Regions from separate parts of the Limosilactobacillus sp. genome, predicted to be linked through region 1. Evidence: a T-box and tRNA genes for the amino acid it is inferred to sense, from the RefSeq annotation. Region 1 holds a T-box; the other regions hold tRNA genes.

Region 1 (7,193 bases):
CCCGCCAGTAGTAGATCGCCATGACGGTCTTGGCGTCCTCGATCTCACCGCGCTCGATCATCGCCAGGGCCTGGTCGAGGCTGACCGTCATCAGGGCCAGCTGTTCGTCGGCGTCCTGGGGCAGAGCGTTCTCCACCGGAGTCAGCCCGGTCGCCAGGTAGAGGGTCATGTACTCGTCCATACAGCCCACCGAGGTGTAGAAGGACGAGAGCTTCTTTAATTCCCGTGCCTGGTAGCGGGTTTCCTCGTTGAGTTCCCGCTTGGCGGCGTGAACGGCGTCGTCCTGGTCCCGGCTGTCGAGCTTGCCGGCCGGAATCTCCAGGGTGGTCTTGGCGATCGGGGCCCGCCACTGCTTTTCCAGGATCATTTTGTTGTCAGCGGTCAAGGCCAAGATGGCGATGGCCGGGGCATGGTGGACGATTTCACGCTGGGCGACGATCCCAGTCGGCGTCTTGACCTGTTGGACCTCAACATCGATCAAATGACCGTGAAAGACGGTCTTGCTTTCCAGCGGTTTTTCTTCAAATTCCATCAGCGCGCCTCCTTAATCTAGGACCCGGACATGGGCGGCCTGGGGTCCCCGCTTACCCTGCACAATCACCAGGGAAACGTCCTGACCGGCCGTCAGCACCCGCCGGTGGGTTCCTTCGATTCCGTGGTAGTGGACGAAGATCTCACCCTCGTTGGGCACCTGGATAAAGCCCCAGCCCTTCTGTTCATCAAAACTTTTTACTTTGCCTGTTAGCATGTGTTCACCTACTTATTTGTGAGTGGGAAATAACCAGCAAAGTGGGGCGTATGGCTAGCCTAGGGCGGGAGTCGGCGCTGGAGGCGTCGGCTTTCGTCCGTAGCTAGACACTAGCCCCACGGTTATTTTCCACGTTATCTTTTTAATTAATATTTAAGAATGCGAAAGTGGCTGGGAGAAAACAAAAGTTTTCTTCCAGCCACATTTTACACCGCTAGGGATCAATTGTCATGAAATGACTCATCCCCGGCGTCTTCTTAACTATTTTTCAAGACCTTCGGCAACCGTCTCCGGGAAGTTAGTCCGCACGATCTGGGCACAACGCGCACACAGGGTTGAGTATGCCGAGTCGCTGCCGACGTCTTCCTTGACCATCCGGCACCGTGCACAGGTCTCGCCCGGTGCGGCCGTAACGGTTACGGCAACGCCATCGTCGTACTTGTCGGCACTGTCCGGTGCTTCGTCCAACGGGTGAATGTGCAGGGCGGGAACGCCGAGCAACAGGGCGATGTCTGCGTCCAGGCTGTCAAGCAGCCGGGTCTGAGCGTCGTTTAAGTAGAGGTCGATCTGGGCCTGGGAAGCCTTGCTGAGCAGCTTGGCGTTCCGGGCCTCTTCCAAGCCCTTCAGGACGTGGGAGCGAACTTCCATGAAGCCCGTCCACTTGTCGAGCAGGTCGGCGGCCCCATCGTAGTCGCGGGCCTCCGGAATGTCGGTCAGCTGAACGAATTCTTCTGGTTCATTCATGTAGCCCCAAACCTCTTCCGTCGTGTGCGGCAGAATTGGCGTCAGGAGCTTAACCAGGCTGACCAGGATCTGGTAGAAGACCGTCTGCATCGAGCGGCGAACGTGGGAGTCGGCCGGTTCGATGTAGAGGACGTCCTTGGCCACGTTCATGTAGAAGGCGGACAGGTCGTTGTTGACGAAGTTGATCAGGAGCTTGTAAGCGTCCAGGAAGTCGTACTGGTCGAAGTCCGTCCGCATCTGCTTCAAGAAGCGGTTGAAGTTGACCAGCATGTACTGGTCGACGGCCTCGAGCTTCTCGTAGGAAACGGTGTCCTCAGCGGCGTTGAAGTCGCTGGTGTTGGCCAGCAGGAAGCGGAAGGTGTTCCGCAGCTTCCGGTAGGCCTCGGAGATCTGCTGGAAGGTCCCCATCGAAACACGGACGTCGGCGGAGGTGTCGGCACTCATGACCCAGAGCCGAATGATTTCGGCCCCCATCTGCTTAACCACCTTGTTCGGGTCGATGACGTTCCCCATCGACTTACTCATCTTCTTGCCGTGCTTATCCAGGGTAAATCCTTGGGAAATGACGGCCTTGTAAGGAGCCTGGCCGGAGCAGACCACGCTGGTGATCAGACTGGAGTTGAACCAGCCACGGTACTGGTCGGACCCTTCCAGGTACATGTCGGCCGGGTAGGTCAGGTAGTCCCGCTCGGCTAAGACACCCTGGTGGGAAGAACCGGAGTCGAACCAGACGTCCATGATGTCGGTTTCCTTGGTGAACTTGCCGTGAGGTGAATGCTCGTTGGTGTAGCCTTCCGGCAGGAGATCCTTAGCGTCACGGTCGAACCAGACGTTGGAGCCGTACTTGGCGAAGAGATCGGCGACGTGGTTGATCGTTTCTTCCTCCATGATCGGGGTGCCATCTTCGGCGTAGAAGATCGGCAGCGGCACGCCCCAGACCCGCTGACGGGAGATAACCCAGTCGCCACGGTCCTTGATCATGTTGCGCAGGCGAACCTTCCCCCATGATGGGTGGTATTCAACCTTTTCCAGGGCGTCCAGGATGTCCTGGCGCATCTTTTCGATGGAAACGAACCACTGGTCGGTGGCCCGGAAGATGATCGGCTTCTTGGTCCGCCAGTCAAATGGATAGGAGTGCTTCAGCGGTTCCTGCAGGAGGAGCGCACCGGATTCTTCCAGCTTCTTCAAGGAGATGTCATCGGCATCCTGGTAGAAGACGCCATCGAAGTCGGGGCCGTTTTCCTTGGTCAGGACCCCCTGGGCGGTAATTGGTGCCAAGATTGGCAGGTGGTACTTGATCCCAAAGTGGTAGTCGTCGTCACCATAGCCCGGGGCGGTGTGGACCATCCCGGTACCGGCATCGGCAGTAACGTAGTCGGCCGTCCCGACGAGGATGTCGCGGTCCAGGTACGGGTGCTTGGTGGTCATGCCTTCCATGTCGGCCCCGCTCAGGTGGGAAACAACCTCGTAGTCTTCCCAGCCGAACTTTTCGGCAACGGATTCGAGCAGGTCGGTTGCCAGGACAAACTTCCGGTCATCACCGGCTGGCTTGACCACGGAGTAATCAAACTTGGCGTTGACCGCCACGGCCTCGGAAGCCGGAACGGTCCATGGGGTGGTGGTCCAGGCAACCAGGTAGGTGTTGTCGTCCAAGATCCCCTTGCCGTCCTTGATCTGTTCGGCGAAGAAGGCCGTCTTGGCAACGACGTCGTGGTATTCAACCTCGGCTTCGGCCAGGGCGGATTCGGAGGACCATGACCAGTAAACTGGCTTCTTGGCCTGGTAGAGCAGCCCCTTCTTGGCAAATTCGCCGAAGACTCGGATCTGGGCGGCTTCAAATTCCTTGGCCAGCGTCAGGTACGGGTGGTCCCAGTCACCGCTGACCCCAAGGCGCTTGAAGTCGGTCCGCTGCTTGTCAACCTGTTCCAAGGCGTACTTGCGGCAGAGGTCACGGAACTCACTGGTCGACATCTTCTTGCGGTCGTAGCCGGCCTTGGTCAGCTGGTGTTCAATCGGCAGACCATGGGTATCCCAGCCCGGAACGTACGGTGCCCGGTAGCCGGTCATCGACTTGTAGCGGACGATGAAGTCCTTGGAAATCTTGTTCATGGCGTGGCCAATGTGAATGTTCCCGTTGGCGTACGGAGGGCCATCGTGGAGCACGAAGGTTGGCTTGCCCTCATTTAATTTTTGTCGCAGTTGATAAACCTTGTTTTCTTCCCAAAGCTGTTCGCGTTGGGCCTCGGTGACCGGCAGCTTCCCACGCATGGGGAACTTGGTCCGACCGATGTTAAGCGTGTCTTTAACCCGCATCACAATTACCCCTTTCAGTTATGCATCTACTTGCTCCAATAAAAAAAGCCCCATCCCGCATGGGACGAAGCTATTCGTGGTACCACCCAAATTCAAGGTCCAAAAGACCTCCTCAGGCATTGGTTAACGGTAATGAACCGAACCAGCCTACTGAATTTAAGCTGGTCACTCGGAGCCGATCAGAGAAGATCCCTGAATGCCGGCCTCACACCACCTGCCGGCTCGCTGAATCATTAGGACCTTCTCAATTCTCCTCAACGTTTTATTAGAGCACTATAGTTCAGATCTGGACTTAGTTGTTGTTGGAATCGTCGTCTGGGAAGACAACGACCGTCTGCCCGGAGTCGGCGTTGGACGGATCCACTGCCGGTTCCACGGAGCCTGGCGTCGTGGAATCAGCCGGCTCCGAAGCGGGCATCTCGACTGCCGGCTGGTCGGGACCAGCGGCATTCTGGGCCGCAGCACTGAAGTCACCATCTGAAGTGATTGATGATGATTCTACACTGTCATTCGAATGGTTGTCAACCCTTGCTCCCAGGATCTTTTGGATTTCGTCGTACTTGTCGCTGCTGTCGGTGGCCAGCAGCTTGTCCCATTCGTCACTCTTGACAACTTCCAGCTGGGATTCGAGCATCACTTGCAGGCGCTGACGGAAGATCCGGGTCTGCTTCTTCAGGTCGTTGGTCTCGGTGGTCAGCTTCCGGGTGTCCTCGGCGCTCGTTTCGATCACCTGGTTGGACTTCTCGTTGGCCTCGGAGACGATGTCGGTGGCCTGCTTCTGGGCCTCGCGGATCATGATGTCGGCCTCGCGCTTGGCGTTGGTCTTGACCTTGTCGGCGGCCTCCTGGGCTACCAGGATGGACTTGTTCAAGGAGTCCTTCAGCTCGGTGAAGTACTTCAGCTTGCCCTCGTCGGCCTTGATGTTTTCCTTCAGGGCGTGGTTTTCCTCAGTCAGTTCCTGAACGGTCTGGGAAACCTCCTGGATGAACTTGCGGACCTCGTCCTGATTGTAGCCCCGCATCTTCGTTGAGAATTCCTGATTATTGATTTGCTCGATTGTTAATCCCATTGTGTCTTCCTCCAATTAAATCCTATGCCCGCACGACGGACATCTTCACCATGTTTTTCTGTTTGCGCGTTTTGCCACCAACCGCGTCGATCCGCAATCTACCGGCGTGCCGGACCGAGAGCAGGTCGTGTTCGACAATCGGGTAGTCCGGCCGGGTCGTTTCTTCCCAATTCAGCCGTACCAGACCACGTTCGATCAACTGCTTGGCCCGGTTGCGTGAATAGTTGAAGCCGGCCGCCACCACGCTGTCGAGGCGCATTGACGTCACGGTCGTCGTCAGCTCCTCCCAGTCCTCGACCGGGGTCAGTGCCTGATCAACCGCCAGCCACTTGACCTTGACCTTACCGACGTGGTTGACGTTCTGATGCAGGAAGCGGGCCATCTCGCTGGTCACCACCACCTGCCAGTGCGTGCCGTCGGTTAAAATATCGCCAAAGGCCTCCCGGGCCATTCCTTCGCCCAAGAGGGTCCCCATGATCTGCCGGTGGTGGAGTTCGGCAAACTTGGTCGGGTAGTCAACCGCTAGCACCTGCAGGTCAAAGTCCGCCGGCTGGGGTTGGTAGTAGTTGGGATAAAAGAGCAGCCGCTGCATCTCGGCTCCCGGCCAGCCCCCGTCACTGGCAGCCTTGATCTCATCCGACCGGTTGGCCAGGGTCTGGGCAATGTAGCGTTGCCGGGGATTCAAAAATGACGTTAAGACCGGCCGGTACTGGGCCGTCGCCGTGGCAATCCAGTCGTTGATCTGGTCAATCAGCGGCGCCTCATCCGGCCGGAAATGCTGTTTAATGTTTTGATCATCCATAGTCATTACTCGCTTACAAGAGACGGCTCAAGAAGGTCAGGCCGTCCTGAACCAAATATAAAACGATAATTGCAACAACGGGTGAAAAGCTGATCCCGCCCAGCGGTGGAATGAAGTCAAACCAGCGCATGTAGGGTTCTACCAGGCGGTCAACAATTTCGCCCAGCCGGGTCCCCCGGGCATTGGGGAACCATGATAAGAGGCACCAGACGACGATCACCATGATGTAGGCGTTGATCAGCCAGTCCAGGCACCAGATAATGTATCCAAGCATCGCGATCCCCCTAGTTGTTGGTCAGGCTCGTGCCGTCCATCTTCAGCCCGGCACTGAGATCACCAGACACCTCGTAATTCTTCGGCGTGCACAGGAAAATCTCCTTGCCGATCCGCTTGATGTCCCCGTCGATTGCGAAGGTGGCCCCGTTCAAGAAGTCCACCACCCGCTTGGCGTTGCGGTCGTCCATCTGGGTAAAGTTGACGATGACCGCCTGGCCCTTCAAAAGCTGGGTGGCAATCTGCTTGACGTCGGCATAGAGACGCGGTTCATAGAGGGCGATCCGGCTCATCCGGTCGCCCCGAGCCCGCTTGGCCTGGCTAAAGGAAACCACGTTGTCGTCACGACTCGGTTCACTTGCCTGGTCCTCTTGGTAGTACTCGTCGGCGGCGGTGTCGTCACCGAAGAGGCTCTTAAAAATACCTGCCATTATGATTCCTCCTTCTACTGCAAAATATACGAAAAAGGGCGTCGTTTAACATCCATTAAACCGCCCCACGATTTCATTATTTACGCCGGTTCTTGAAGAACGGTGGCGTTGACAGGTTCGTGTCATCATCACCGTCGTCGGAATTAGCCGTATCATCGTTGAAGACGTTAAATTCCGGCTTGTCGACGTGTGAAAATTGGTTGTGATCTGCCGCACCGGCCTTGTCGTCCGTGGTGTCAGCAGTCGGGTCGTTCCAGCCGTCAAACGGATCCGCTGGCTTTTGTGATTCAGCGGCCGATGGTTGAGCTGCTGGCTGGGTCTGTTGGGCCTGAGGTGCAGCCTGCCGGGCTGGGGCCGGGTTGTTGGCCTTGGTCTTGTCGATTCCGGTGGCGATTACGGTAACCCGAACGCCGTCACCCATCTTCTCGTTCAGAGACATCCCAAAGGCAATGTCGACGTCCGTGCCGGCAGCCTGACGAATAACGTCCGAGGCCTCCTGGGCTTCAAACATCGACAGGTCCTTGCCACCGGTGATGTCCATCAGAACGTGCTGAGCCCCGTTAATGGAAACTTCCAGCAGTGGTGAGGAGATGGCCTTCTTGGTGGCCTCCGTGGCCCGGTTTTCGCCGGTAGCGGAACCGACACCCATCAGGGCGGCACCCTGGTTGGACATCAGGGTCTTGATGTCGGCAAAGTCCAGGTTGATGTAACCTGGGGTCACGATCAGGTCGGAAATCCCCTGAACACCCTGGCGCAGAACGTTGTCGGCCTCCTTGAAGGCTTCCATCATCGGCGTCTTCTTGTCAATCATTT
Region 2 (7,193 bases), 690 kb from region 1:
CCAATGCTGCTCCTTCGGCCAACTCGGACAACTCTCCAATATCCAAGCTTTTATCAAAGCTTGCTTTTGCGTGGCAACGTCCTATCCTCGCAGGGAGCGATCCCCCAACTACTTTCGGCGTGTTGAAGCTTAACTGCTGTGTTCGGCATGGGAACAGGTGTATCCTTCAAGCCATCATCACCACACTACCCTCTCGGGTGAGAGCTTATGCTCTCAAAACTAAACAATATCCATTTCTTCAATAAACCTAACCGCTCTTCTTGGTTAAGTCCTCGACCGATTAGTAATGGTCCGCTCCATGCATCACTGCACTTCCACTTCCATCCTATCTACCACATCATCTTTGTGGGGTCTTACTTCCCCGAAGGGAATGGGAAATCTCATCTCGAGGCGAGTTTCACACTTAGATGCTTTCAGCGTTTATCTCGTCCATACATAGCTACCCAGCGATGCTCCTGGCGGAACAACTGGTACACCAGCGGTATGTCCATCCCGGTCCTCTCGTACTAAGGACAGGTCCTCTCAAATTTCCTACGCCCGCGACGGATAGGGACCGAACTGTCTCACGACGTTCTGAACCCAGCTCGCGTACCGCTTTAATGGGCGAACAGCCCAACCCTTGGGACCGACTACAGCCCCAGGATGCGATGAGCCGACATCGAGGTGCCAAACCTCCCCGTCGATGTGGACTCTTGGGGGAGATAAGCCTGTTATCCCCAGGGTAGCTTTTATCCGTTGAGCGATGGCCCTTCCATGCGGAACCACCGGATCACTAAGCCCGACTTTCGTCCCTGCTCGACCTGTCTGTCTCGCAGTCAAGCTCGCTTGTGCCTTTACACTCTGCGAATGATTTCCAACCATTCTGAGCGAACCTTTGGGCGCCTCCGTTACCTTTTGGGAGGCGACCGCCCCAGTCAAACTGCCCACCTGACACTGTCTCCCAGCACGTTCAGTGCTGCGGGTTAGAGTGGTCATAATGCAAAGGTAGTATCCCACCAACGCCTCCAGCGAAACTAGCGTTCCGCTTTCTACGGCTCCTACCTATCCTGTACAAGCAGTACAAACACTCAATATCAAGCTACAGTAAAGCTCCATGGGGTCTTTCCGTCCTGTCGCGGGTACCCTGCATCTTCACAGGGATTTCAATTTCACCGAGTCTCTCGTTGAGACAGTGCCCAGATCGTTACGCCTTTCGTGCGGGTCGGAACTTACCCGACAAGGAATTTCGCTACCTTAGGACCGTTATAGTTACGGCCGCCGTTTACTGGGGCTTCAATTCAGAGCTTCGCCGAAGCTAACCCTTCCTTTTAACCTTCCAGCACCGGGCAGGCGTCAGCCCCTATACTTCATCTTACGATTTTGCAGAAACCTGTGTTTTTGATAAACAGTCGCCTGGGCCTATTCACTGCGGCTGGCCTTGCGGCCAGCACCCCTTCTTCCGAAGTTACGGGGTCATTTTGCCGAGTTCCTTAACGAGAGTTCTCTCGCTCACCTTAGGATTCTCTCCTCGACTACCTGTGTCGGTTTGCGGTACGGGCAGTTAACTACTTGCTAGAAGCTTTTCTCGGCAGTGTGACATCAGCGACTTCGTTACTAAAAGTTCACTCCTCATCACAGCTTGTCAACCCGAAGTTAAGCATTTGACTCAACTCCTGACTTACTGCTTGACCGCACTCTTCCAATCGTGCGGATCGCTTAGCCTCCTGCGTCCCTCCATTGCTCAAACGCAGTTAACTGGTACAGGAATCTCAACCTGTTATCCATCGCTTACGCCTTTCGGCCTCGGCTTAGGTCCCGACTTACCCTGGGAGGACGAGCCTTCCCCAGGAAACCTTAGTCATTCGGTGGACAGGATTCTCACCTGTCTTTCGCTACTCATACCGGCATTCTCACTTCTAAGCGCTCCACCAGTCCTCACGGTCTGACTTCGCCGCCCTTAGAACGCTCTCCTACCACGTGCACGTAGTGCACATCCACAGTTTCGGTAATATGCTTAGCCCCGGTACATTTTCGGCGCAGGATCACTCGACTAGTGAGCTATTACGCACTCTTTAAATGATGGCTGCTTCTGAGCCAACATCCTAGTTGTCTATGCAACTCCACATCCTTTTCCACTTAGCATATATTTAGGGACCTTAACTGGTGATCTGGGCTGTTCCCCTTTCGACGGTGGATCTTATCACTCATCGTCTGACTCCTGAGGATAAATCAATGGCATTCGGAGTTTATCTGAAGTTGGTAACCCATGACGGGCCCCTTGTCCAAACAGTAGCTCTACCTCCACGATTCTTACCTCAAGGCTCCCCCTAAAGAGATTTCGGAGAGAACCAGCTATCTCCAAGTTCGTTTGGAATTTCACCGCTACCCACACCTCATCCCAGCCATTTTCAACTGACACGGGTTCGGTCCTCCAGTGCGCTTTACCGCACCTTCAACCTGGACATGGGTAGGTCACCTGGTTTCGGGTCTATAACTACATACTTCATACGCCCATTTAAGACTCGCTTTCGCTGCGGCTCCGGTTTTTCCACCTTAACCTTGCATGCAATCATAACTCGCCGGTTCATTCTGCAAGAGGCACGCCGTCACCCATTAACGGGCTCCGACAGCTTGTAGGCACATGGTTTCAGGAACTATTTCACTCCCCTTCCGGGGTGCTTTTCACCTTTCCCTCACGGTACTGGTTCACTATCGGTCACTAGGTAGTATTTAGCCTTGCGAGATGGTCCTCGCAGCTTCCGACGGGGTTTCACGTGTCCCGCCGTACTCAGGATCCTGAACTGAGGGTGTGACGTTTCGCCTACTGGGCTCTCACCATCTCTGGCACAGCTTCCCAACTGTTTCGACTACGTCGCACTTTGGTAACTCAAATGTTCAGTCCTACAACCCCAGTGAGCAAGCTCACTGGTTTGGGCTCTTCCCCTTTCGCTCGCCGCTACTCAGGGAATCGAATTTTCTTTCTCTTCCTGCAGCTACTGAGATGTTTCAGTTCACTGCGTTTACCGCTTGCCAGCTATAGATTCACTGGTCAAGCAAGCACCGACTAAGGTGCTTGGGTTTCCCCATTCGGAAATCTCCGGATCAAAGTGTACTTACCACTCCCCGAAGCATATCGGTGTTTGTCCCGTCCTTCATCGGCTCCTAGTACCAAGGCATTCACCATGCGCCCTTCATAACTTAACCTTGATGATCACTTCGTGATCACCTTGATTAATTGAGTTAGCGATTATTTCGTTAATAAAACTCAAATAACGCGGTGTTCTCGGTTTATTGTTTTAAGTTAATAAATAAGAAAATAGATATTATTTAGTTTTCAAAGTACAAGCTCGTGCCAACCTCGCGATTGGCAATGGAGAATAACGGAATCGAACCGATGACCTCCTGCTTGCAAAGCAGGTGCTCTCCCAGCTGAGCTAATTCCCCATAATGGGCCTAAATGGACTTGAACCATCGACCTCACGCTTATCAGGCGTGCGCTCTAAACCAGCTGAGCTATAGGCCCAAATAAGCGTCTCAGTAAGTTCTGAAGGTAAACCCCTCAAAACTAAACAAAGTTTCAACTAATGTGTAGGTTCCGTTTTATTCCTTAGAAAGGAGGTGATCCAGCCGCAGGTTCTCCTACGGCTACCTTGTTACGACTTCACCCCAGTCATCTATCCCGCCTTAGGCGGCTCCCTCCAAAATGGTTAGGCCACCGACTTTGGGCGTTACAAACTTCCATGGTGTGACGGGCGGTGTGTACAAGGCCCGGGAACGTATTCACCGCGGCATGCTGATCCGCGATTACTAGCGATTCCGACTTCGTGTAGGCGAGTTGCAGCCTACAGTCCGAACTGAGATCGGCTTTAAGAGATTAGCTTGCCCTCGCGGGTTAGCGACTCGTTGTACCGACCATTGTAGCACGTGTGTAGCCCAGGTCATAAGGGGCATGATGATCTGACGTCGTCCCCACCTTCCTCCGGTTTGTCACCGGCAGTCTCACTAGAGTGCCCAACTGAATGCTGGCAACTAGTAACAAGGGTTGCGCTCGTTGCGGGACTTAACCCAACATCTCACGACACGAGCTGACGACGACCATGCACCACCTGTCATTGCGTCCCCGAAGGGAACGCCTAATCTCTTAGGTTAGCGCAAGATGTCAAGACCTGGTAAGGTTCTTCGCGTAGCTTCGAATTAAACCACATGCTCCACCGCTTGTGCGGGCCCCCGTCAATTCCTTTGAGTTTCAACCTTGCGGTCGTACTCCCCAGGCGGAGTGCTTAATGCGTTAGCTGCGGCACTGAAGGGCGGAAACCCTCCAACACCTAGCACTCATCGTTTACGGCATGGACTACCAGGGTATCTAATCCTGTTCGCTACCCATGCTTTCGAGCCTCAGCGTCAGTTGCAGACCAGACAGCCGCCTTCGCCACTGGTGTTCTTCCATATATCTACGCATTCCACCGCTACACATGGAGTTCCACTGTCCTCTTCTGCACTCAAGTCGCTCAGTTTCCGATGCACTTCTTCGGTTAAGCCGAAGGCTTTCACATCAGACTTAAGCAACCGCCTGCGCTCGCTTTACGCCCAATAAATCCGGATAACGCTTGCCACCTACGTATTACCGCGGCTGCTGGCACGTAGTTAGCCGTGACTTTCTGGTTGAATACCGTCACTGCGTGAACAGTTACTCTCACGCACGTTCTTCTTCAACAACAGAGCTTTACGAGCCGAAACCCTTCTTCACTCACGCGGTGTCGCTCCATCAGGCTTGCGCCCATTGTGGAAGATTCCCTACTGCTGCCTCCCGTAGGAGTATGGACCGTGTCTCAGTTCCATTGTGGCCGATCAGTCTCTCAACTCGGCTATGCATCATTGCCTTGGTAGGCCGTTACCCTACCAACAAGCTAATGCACCGCGGGCCCATCCTGAAGTGATAGCCGAAACCATCTTTGAAACGAAAACCATGTGGTTTTCGTTGTTATGCGGTATTAGCACCTGTTTCCAAATGTTATCCCCCGCTTCAGGGCAGGTTGCCCACGTGTTACTCACCCGTCCGCCGCTCACTGGTAATCCATCGTCACTTCAGTGCAAGCACGTCAGATCAGTTGGGCCAGTGCGCTCGACTTGCATGTATTAGGCACACCGCCGGCGTTCATCCTGAGCCAGGATCAAACTCTCATATAAAATATAAGAATTTGAGATAGCTCTCAAATTAAAAGTTATTAAGCGAATTGACTTCGCAAATGTTTTGCTTCAAATCACCGAAGTGATTGAAGACCCTACACATTTGATTCGTCGAAACTTTGTTCAGTTTTCAAAGGTCTACCGTTTGTTAGCACAAAACTAACAAATAAATTTTATCATCTCATCAGCGGCTTGTCAAGAACAAATTTCAATTCCTTTTTGCTGCCGGTTTTAACAAACTCACGAGACAACTTTATTATAATAACAAATCACCTGAGATCTGTCAACCGCTATTTTGAAGAAGCAATCAACTGCATCCCCGCAACAGCATGTATTAATATACCAACCATTTCGATTCCCGTCAACACTTTTTTGCAACATCTAAAAAGTATTTTCAAAATCATACAAACAGTTAAAAACCTCAACCGCCACCAGATCAATATTGTCAAAACGGAATCGTTCCCGCGGACGAAAACGGACGAAGATATACTCGCCGCGATCCTGAACGTAGGTCACTTCACAGACCGGAATACCAAAAACCTCAAAGGTCCGGCGCTGGCGGTTCCCAGTATGGTCAAACTGCATCGCGGTCAGGCGCCGAATAATGTGGACCAGCTGTGAATCAGCCATTTCAACCCCTCCTTTTCTTCAAAGACACCATTCTAGATTACTATTGTCTTAATTTTCTGTAAACAAAAAAGTCATGCTGAAGTGCATGACAATCTTATTTTCATTCATGAACCTTATCCGGCTTAACCACCAGGGCAACCATTCCCGCGATCATCCCGAAGTAGTAGGTGATCAACCGCCAAAGGATCATCGCCAGGACCAGTTTTGTATTCGAATGGACAAAACTGGCAAAGAGAACGGAAAAACTATATTCCGCCCCACCGGCACCACCTGGGATCGGGAACAGTGAGATGATCATAAAGATCAGAACGTGAAGGCTAACCACCATCACAACGTTTAAATGATGAACCCCCAGGGCCAAGAGAATAAAGTACGGGATCAGGTAGTAAAACAGCAGCTGAAAGAGCGTCACCACGCAGACCTTCCCCATCATCTTGTACTGTTTTTTCATCTTCAAACTTTCCTGGTAGAAGGAGTCCACCATCTCGTTCAAGCGCGCCTTCATCTTTTCGTAGCGCTCGGGCTTCACGAAAATGGCGACTGGGCGAATTAGGATGTTCATAGCCTTCTTGGTGAAATTGTACCAGTACATCACGAGCAGTAGGCCAACGATCACGCTCAAGTGAATCAAGAACCCAAGAATCACCAGCAACGAGAGCGCATGCAGCCGTGCGGCGATAAAGTGAAAACCAATCAGCAGACTGACCAAGAAGTTGATGACGATCATGGCCTGGAAAACCACAAACTTCATTAAGAGGACTGAGCTCGCCCGGCCCCCATCAACTCCCGACTGGAGCATTGCCACCAGCTGTGCCGGCTGACCACCGGTTGAAAAGGGCGTGATGCCGTTAAAGAGCTGTTCGATTGGCGGCAGGCGCAGAGCATCCTTCCAGGAAAAGTCGCGGTGCCGCTCGTTCATAAAGATCTTGACAACAACCCCTTCCAGACCGAGGTAAAGGCAGATGCACAGGACCGCTACCAGCATCCAGCCCCAGTTCAGGGTGTTGATCTGATTCATCAACAAATGGAGATTCACGGTCCGCAACGAGTAGGCAATGATGCCGACGCCGACCAACAGCATCGCAATTAATACTAACCAGTTTCGCCTATTCACGAGCTTGTCCCTCCCGTGCTTGCTGACGATAGAAATCATACCAAACCTTGGCCAGGTGTTCCTTAGAGTAACGCTGGGCTGCCAAGTGCGCCTGGTGCCGCCAATGATCTAACCGGGCCGGGTCGTTACGCAAGAAGGTCAGTTTCATCTGCATCTCAGTAACGTCGCTGGCCGGCTCGTAGTCCCCCGCAATGATGGAATGGTACAGGTCGAGGTCCCGCAGCATCACCGGAGTTCCACAGCTAAAGGCCTCCAGCACTGACATCGGGAACAGCTCGTTGTA
Region 3 (7,193 bases), 1.6 Mb from region 1:
CTGTTGAATGTCAGTATATTGATCCCGTACAAGGTTCAATTCGGTTGATGTACTAGTATTTGTCAAGCCGTATAACGCTTCGACTAATGGCAACCGCCCTTGATCATTCAGTTGCTGAACTAAAATCGTTACCGCGTCATACTTGCCCTTTTGCCAGTTATTCTTAGCTTGCATTAATAGCTTCTCATCTCGAATCATCTGCCGCATCGCCTTGGAACTTCCAGCAATTTCTAGCTCATGCTTCACTGCTTCAAAATCCGCAAGTTCATCTTCACTTAGGCGAGTTTGAATCAATTTATTTTTCAATGGCTTCATTCGTTCTTGACCTCCTCAGTTTGCCTGACGGCAAAAGAAATTTTCAGTCTTCACGTGCTCGTGACAACGACTGACTAAATTCCTCATTTCGTCGGGTTCGTTTGTTTTTTGTATTGGTCTAGACCAATTATTCAACTATATTATAATACAAGAACAAACGAACTTGCAAGCAATTAAATTCGTAATATCAAACAAGTTTGTAATACGAATTATAGCTTGGCGAGGAGCCTGCGAGGCTTCCCTGCACCCTGTCGAGCGATCAGATATTACATTCAAAAATGAGTACCTCGAGATTGACATTCAAGGTCATTTTTGAGATTTCATATCTGATTTACTTATGATTTCGCCATAAGTAACAACAACGACCAAACTGACTGCTCTGTTTGGATTTCAGCATTTCTTTTTGCATCATCAAAAAGAAACAAAAAATGACTACCTTATCAAATGACGATAAGGTAGCCAACAGTCAATCATATCGTAATATTGATTTTCAACACACCAGACACACTGACAATTAGCTTATAAATGCTGATATATCAGGTGTCGAGGCCCCTTCTAATTTTTCAGACACACAACTTTTGTTCTTCTCGTCCAGTGTGTCTGATATTGTGTCTGAGGTGTAATTTAGATCAATATAAAAAGAATTCATTTTAATATCAGAAGTATCAAAAAAGCCTTCATATCAAGCTTTTAACAACCTGACATGAAGACTTCTGAACACTTATAAAGTGTAACTTATGCTGACTAGAGGGCTCGAACCTCCGACCTCCTCATTACTAGTGAGGTGCTCTGCCAACTGAGCTAAGTCAGCATTAGCGTGGCAACGTCCTATCCTCGCAGGGAGCGATCCCCCAACTACTTTCGGCGTGTTGAAGCTTAACTGCTGTGTTCGGCATGGGAACAGGTGTATCCTTCAAGCCATCATCACCACACTACCCTCTCGGGTGAGAGCTTATGCTCTCAAAACTAAACAATATCTATTCCCTTCAATAAACCTAACCGCTCTTCTTGGTTAAGTCCTCGACCGATTAGTAATGGTCCGCTCCATGCATCACTGCACTTCCACTTCCATCCTATCTACCACATCATCTTTGTGGGGTCTTACTTCCCCGAAGGGAATGGGAAATCTCATCTCGAGGCGAGTTTCACACTTAGATGCTTTCAGCGTTTATCTCGTCCATACATAGCTACCCAGCGATGCTCCTGGCGGAACAACTGGTACACCAGCGGTATGTCCATCCCGGTCCTCTCGTACTAAGGACAGGTCCTCTCAAATTTCCTACGCCCGCGACGGATAGGGACCGAACTGTCTCACGACGTTCTGAACCCAGCTCGCGTACCGCTTTAATGGGCGAACAGCCCAACCCTTGGGACCGACTACAGCCCCAGGATGCGATGAGCCGACATCGAGGTGCCAAACCTCCCCGTCGATGTGGACTCTTGGGGGAGATAAGCCTGTTATCCCCAGGGTAGCTTTTATCCGTTGAGCGATGGCCCTTCCATGCGGAACCACCGGATCACTAAGCCCGACTTTCGTCCCTGCTCGACCTGTCTGTCTCGCAGTCAAGCTCGCTTGTGCCTTTACACTCTGCGAATGATTTCCAACCATTCTGAGCGAACCTTTGGGCGCCTCCGTTACCTTTTGGGAGGCGACCGCCCCAGTCAAACTGCCCACCTGACACTGTCTCCCAGCACGTTCAGTGCTGCGGGTTAGAGTGGTCATAATGCAAGGGTAGTATCCCACCAACGCCTCCAGCGAAACTAGCGTTCCGCTTTCTACGGCTCCTACCTATCCTGTACAAGCAGTACAAACACTCAATATCAAGCTACAGTAAAGCTCCATGGGGTCTTTCCGTCCTGTCGCGGGTACCCTGCATCTTCACAGGGATTTCAATTTCACCGAGTCTCTCGTTGAGACAGTGCCCAGATCGTTACGCCTTTCGTGCGGGTCGGAACTTACCCGACAAGGAATTTCGCTACCTTAGGACCGTTATAGTTACGGCCGCCGTTTACTGGGGCTTCAATTCAGAGCTTCGCCGAAGCTAACCCTTCCTTTTAACCTTCCAGCACCGGGCAGGCGTCAGCCCCTATACTTCATCTTACGATTTTGCAGAAACCTGTGTTTTTGATAAACAGTCGCCTGGGCCTATTCACTGCGGCTGGCCTTGCGGCCAGCACCCCTTCTTCCGAAGTTACGGGGTCATTTTGCCGAGTTCCTTAACGAGAGTTCTCTCGCTCACCTTAGGATTCTCTCCTCGACTACCTGTGTCGGTTTGCGGTACGGGCAGTTAACTACTTGCTAGAAGCTTTTCTCGGCAGTGTGACATCAGCGACTTCGTTACTAAAAGTTCACTCCTCATCACAGCTTGTCAACCCGAAGTTAAGCATTTGACTCAACTCCTGACTTACTGCTTGACCGCACTCTTCCAATCGTGCGGATCGCTTAGCCTCCTGCGTCCCTCCATTGCTCAAACGCAGTTAACTGGTACAGGAATCTCAACCTGTTATCCATCGCTTACGCCTTTCGGCCTCGGCTTAGGTCCCGACTTACCCTGGGAGGACGAGCCTTCCCCAGGAAACCTTAGTCATTCGGTGGACAGGATTCTCACCTGTCTTTCGCTACTCATACCGGCATTCTCACTTCTAAGCGCTCCACCAGTCCTCACGGTCTGACTTCGCCGCCCTTAGAACGCTCTCCTACCACGTGCACATAGTGCACATCCACAGTTTCGGTAATATGCTTAGCCCCGGTACATTTTCGGCGCAGGATCACTCGACTAGTGAGCTATTACGCACTCTTTAAATGATGGCTGCTTCTGAGCCAACATCCTAGTTGTCTATGCAACTCCACATCCTTTTCCACTTAGCATATATTTAGGGACCTTAACTGGTGATCTGGGCTGTTCCCCTTTCGACGGTGGATCTTATCACTCATCGTCTGACTCCTGAGGATAAATCAATGGCATTCGGAGTTTATCTGAAGTTGGTAACCCATGACGGGCCCCTTGTCCAAACAGTAGCTCTACCTCCACGATTCTTACCTCAAGGCTCCCCCTAAAGAGATTTCGGAGAGAACCAGCTATCTCCAAGTTCGTTTGGAATTTCACCGCTACCCACACCTCATCCCAGCCATTTTCAACTGACACGGGTTCGGTCCTCCAGTGCGCTTTACCGCACCTTCAACCTGGACATGGGTAGGTCACCTGGTTTCGGGTCTATAACTACATACTTCATACGCCCATTTAAGACTCGCTTTCGCTGCGGCTCCGGTTTTTCCACCTTAACCTTGCATGCAATCATAACTCGCCGGTTCATTCTGCAAGAGGCACGCCGTCACCCATTAACGGGCTCCGACAGCTTGTAGGCACATGGTTTCAGGAACTATTTCACTCCCCTTCCGGGGTGCTTTTCACCTTTCCCTCACGGTACTGGTTCACTATCGGTCACTAGGTAGTATTTAGCCTTGCGAGATGGTCCTCGCAGCTTCCGACGGGGTTTCACGTGTCCCGCCGTACTCAGGATCCTGAACTGAGGGTGTGACGTTTCGTCTACTGGGCTTTCACCATCTCTGGCACAGCTTCCCAACTGTTTCGACTACGTCGCACTTTGGTAACTCAAATGTTCAGTCCTACAACCCCAGTGAGCAAGCTCACTGGTTTGGGCTCTTCCCCTTTCGCTCGCCGCTACTCAGGGAATCGAATTTTCTTTCTCTTCCTGCAGCTACTGAGATGTTTCAGTTCACTGCGTTTACCGCTTGCCAGCTATAGATTCACTGGTCAAGCAAGCACCGACTAAGGTGCTTGGGTTTCCCCATTCGGAAATCTCCGGATCAAAGTGTACTTACCACTCCCCGAAGCATATCGGTGTTTGTCCCGTCCTTCATCGGCTCCTAGTACCAAGGCATTCACCATGCGCCCTTCATAACTTAACCTTGATGATCACGTCGTGATCACCTTGATTAATTGAGTTAGCGATTATTTCGTTAATAAAACTCAAATAACGCGGTGTTCTCGGTTTATTGTTTTAAGTTAATAAATAAGAAAATAGATATTATTTAGTTTTCAAAGTACAAACTCGTGCCAACCTCACGGTTAGCAATGGAGAATAACGGAATCGAACCGATGACCTCCTGCTTGCAAAGCAGGTGCTCTCCCAGCTGAGCTAATTCCCCATAATGGGCCTAAATGGACTTGAACCATCGACCTCACGCTTATCAGGCGTGCGCTCTAAACCAGCTGAGCTATAGGCCCAAATAAGCGTCTCAGTAAGTTTTGAAGGTAAACCCCTCAAAACTAAACAAAGTTTCAACTATGTGTAGGTTCCGTTTTATTCCTTAGAAAGGAGGTGATCCAGCCGCAGGTTCTCCTACGGCTACCTTGTTACGACTTCACCCCAGTCATCTATCCCGCCTTAGGCGGCTCCCTCCAAAATGGTTAGGCCACCGACTTTGGGCGTTACAAACTTCCATGGTGTGACGGGCGGTGTGTACAAGGCCCGGGAACGTATTCACCGCGGCATGCTGATCCGCGATTACTAGCGATTCCGACTTCGTGTAGGCGAGTTGCAGCCTACAGTCCGAACTGAGATCGGCTTTAAGAGATTAGCTTGCCCTCGCGGGTTAGCGACTCGTTGTACCGACCATTGTAGCACGTGTGTAGCCCAGGTCATAAGGGGCATGATGATCTGACGTCGTCCCCACCTTCCTCCGGTTTGTCACCGGCAGTCTCACTAGAGTGCCCAACTGAATGCTGGCAACTAGTAACAAGGGTTGCGCTCGTTGCGGGACTTAACCCAACATCTCACGACACGAGCTGACGACGACCATGCACCACCTGTCATTGCGTCCCCGAAGGGAACGCCTAATCTCTTAGGTTAGCGCAAGATGTCAAGACCTGGTAAGGTTCTTCGCGTAGCTTCGAATTAAACCACATGCTCCACCGCTTGTGCGGGCCCCCGTCAATTCCTTTGAGTTTCAACCTTGCGGTCGTACTCCCCAGGCGGAGTGCTTAATGCGTTAGCTGCGGCACTGAAGGGCGGAAACCCTCCAACACCTAGCACTCATCGTTTACGGCATGGACTACCAGGGTATCTAATCCTGTTCGCTACCCATGCTTTCGAGCCTCAGCGTCAGTTGCAGACCAGACAGCCGCCTTCGCCACTGGTGTTCTTCCATATATCTACGCATTCCACCGCTACACATGGAGTTCCACTGTCCTCTTCTGCACTCAAGTCGCTCAGTTTCCGATGCACTTCTTCGGTTAAGCCGAAGGCTTTCACATCAGACTTAAGCAACCGCCTGCGCTCGCTTTACGCCCAATAAATCCGGATAACGCTTGCCACCTACGTATTACCGCGGCTGCTGGCACGTAGTTAGCCGTGACTTTCTGGTTGAATACCGTCACTGCGTGAACAGTTGCTCTCACGCACGTTCTTCTTCAACAACAGAGCTTTACGAGCCGAAACCCTTCTTCACTCACGCGGTGTCGCTCCATCAGGCTTGCGCCCATTGTGGAAGATTCCCTACTGCTGCCTCCCGTAGGAGTATGGACCGTGTCTCAGTTCCATTGTGGCCGATCAGTCTCTCAACTCGGCTATGCATCATTGCCTTGGTAGGCCGTTACCCTACCAACAAGCTAATGCACCGCGGGCCCATCCTGAAGTGATAGCCGAAACCATCTTTGAAACGAAAACCATGTGGTTTTCGTTGTTATGCGGTATTAGCACCTGTTTCCAAATGTTATCCCCCGCTTCAGGGCAGGTTGCCCACGTGTTACTCACCCGTCCGCCGCTCACTGGTAATCCATCGTCACTTCAGTGCAAGCACGTCAGATCAGTTGGGCCAGTGCGCTCGACTTGCATGTATTAGGCACACCGCCGGCGTTCATCCTGAGCCAGGATCAAACTCTCATATAAAATATAAGAATTTGAGATAGCTCTCAAATTAAAAGTTATTAAGCGAATTGACTTCGCAAATGTTTTGCTTCAAATCACCGAAGTGATTGAAGACCCTACACATTTGATTCGTCGAAACTTTGTTCAGTTTTCAAAGGTCTACCGTTCGTTAACCGCAAACAGTTAACGAACTAATTATATCACATTGCGGTTAAATGTCAAGAACTAATTTTATCAATCAAACTTGTTTAACGCAAGCGACTTAAATAATATATCATGTCACCAAATCACTGTCAACAATTAATTTGACAAGTTTGAGGAAACATTGCTGTTCCCTTTGACAACGTTAATTACTATACCGTGAAACTCCCCCGACGTCAACCACCATTTTATAGACAGACTGGACTTTTTTGTCATTCCTGTATTTTACCGATGTTCATAAATTCAAATGTTAGGAATTGCGAAAATAAAACGGCTATTTCAAGCGGAATGCGCCGCTCAAAATAGCCGTTTACTAACAATTAAATTTCAAATTATTTTACCCGGGCCAGGAAGTAGTGCTTCTTTCCTTTCCGGACGATGACAAACTTGCCGTCAAAGTGACTGCTTGGGTCGATCTCCGCGTCAACATCGTCAACCTTTTCACCGTTAATCCGGATGGCACCGTTGGAAACATCCTGGCGTGCCTGCCGACGGGATGGTTCGATCCCATTGTCCGTTAGCCAGATCACGATGTTTTCCTTCTTATTTTCTACGTCAACCGATGGCATGTTCTTGAAGCCCTGTTCAATTTCATCAACGGACAGGTCAGCAACATCCCCGGAGAAGAGGGCCTTACTGATCCGTTCCGCTTCCTTGACGGCTTCTTCGCCGTGAACGAACTTCGTCACTTCTTCGGCCAGGCGGCGCTGTGCTTCCCGCTTCCACGGTTCGGTCTTGACCTTTTCTGCCAGATCGTCAATCTCGTCCTTGGAAAGGAAGGTGAA

What was found. A T-box is a leader RNA that pairs with one kind of tRNA and senses whether it is charged. The one in region 1 lies ahead of ileS (isoleucine--tRNA ligase), so its partner is inferred to be a tRNA-Ile.
Region 2: it encodes a tRNA-Ile, which carries the amino acid that the T-box ahead of ileS (isoleucine--tRNA ligase) is inferred to sense. The anticodon was not compared.
Region 3: it encodes a tRNA-Ile, which carries the amino acid that the T-box ahead of ileS (isoleucine--tRNA ligase) is inferred to sense. The anticodon was not compared.

What each region holds. Positions count from the first base shown of each region.
Region 1 covers NZ_JAKVPE010000001.1:97,320-104,512, reverse strand. Annotated here, with positions in the region: gene LKE23_RS00475 (NUDIX hydrolase) at 1-532, opposite strand, end outside; gene LKE23_RS00470 (cold-shock protein) at 545-748, opposite strand; gene ileS (isoleucine--tRNA ligase) at 1,010-3,805, opposite strand; T-box leader at 3,863-4,072, opposite strand; gene LKE23_RS00460 (DivIVA domain-containing protein) at 4,098-4,874, opposite strand; gene LKE23_RS00455 (YlmH family RNA-binding protein) at 4,897-5,676, opposite strand; gene LKE23_RS00450 (YggT family protein) at 5,690-5,950, opposite strand; gene LKE23_RS00445 (cell division protein SepF) at 5,961-6,383, opposite strand; gene ftsZ (cell division protein FtsZ) at 6,457-7,193, opposite strand, start outside.
Region 2 covers NZ_JAKVPE010000001.1:792,285-799,477, forward strand. Annotated here, with positions in the region: tRNA gene LKE23_RS03890 (tRNA-Ser) at 1-37, opposite strand, end outside; rRNA gene rrf (5S ribosomal RNA) at 69-185, opposite strand; rRNA gene LKE23_RS03900 (23S ribosomal RNA) at 261-3,183, opposite strand; tRNA gene LKE23_RS03905 (tRNA-Ala) at 3,351-3,423, opposite strand; tRNA gene LKE23_RS03910 (tRNA-Ile) at 3,428-3,502, opposite strand; rRNA gene LKE23_RS03915 (16S ribosomal RNA) at 3,591-5,166, opposite strand; gene LKE23_RS03920 (DUF1797 family protein) at 5,548-5,796, opposite strand; gene LKE23_RS03925 (lysylphosphatidylglycerol synthase transmembrane domain-containing protein) at 5,897-6,910, opposite strand; gene LKE23_RS03930 (glycosyltransferase family 4 protein) at 6,903-7,193, opposite strand, start outside.
Region 3 covers NZ_JAKVPE010000001.1:1,663,360-1,670,552, reverse strand. Annotated here, with positions in the region: gene mobC (plasmid mobilization relaxosome protein MobC) at 1-315, opposite strand, end outside; tRNA gene LKE23_RS07820 (tRNA-Thr) at 1,054-1,126, opposite strand; rRNA gene rrf (5S ribosomal RNA) at 1,131-1,247, opposite strand; rRNA gene LKE23_RS07810 (23S ribosomal RNA) at 1,324-4,246, opposite strand; tRNA gene LKE23_RS07805 (tRNA-Ala) at 4,414-4,486, opposite strand; tRNA gene LKE23_RS07800 (tRNA-Ile) at 4,491-4,565, opposite strand; rRNA gene LKE23_RS07795 (16S ribosomal RNA) at 4,653-6,228, opposite strand; gene tyrS (tyrosine--tRNA ligase) at 6,741-7,193, opposite strand, start outside.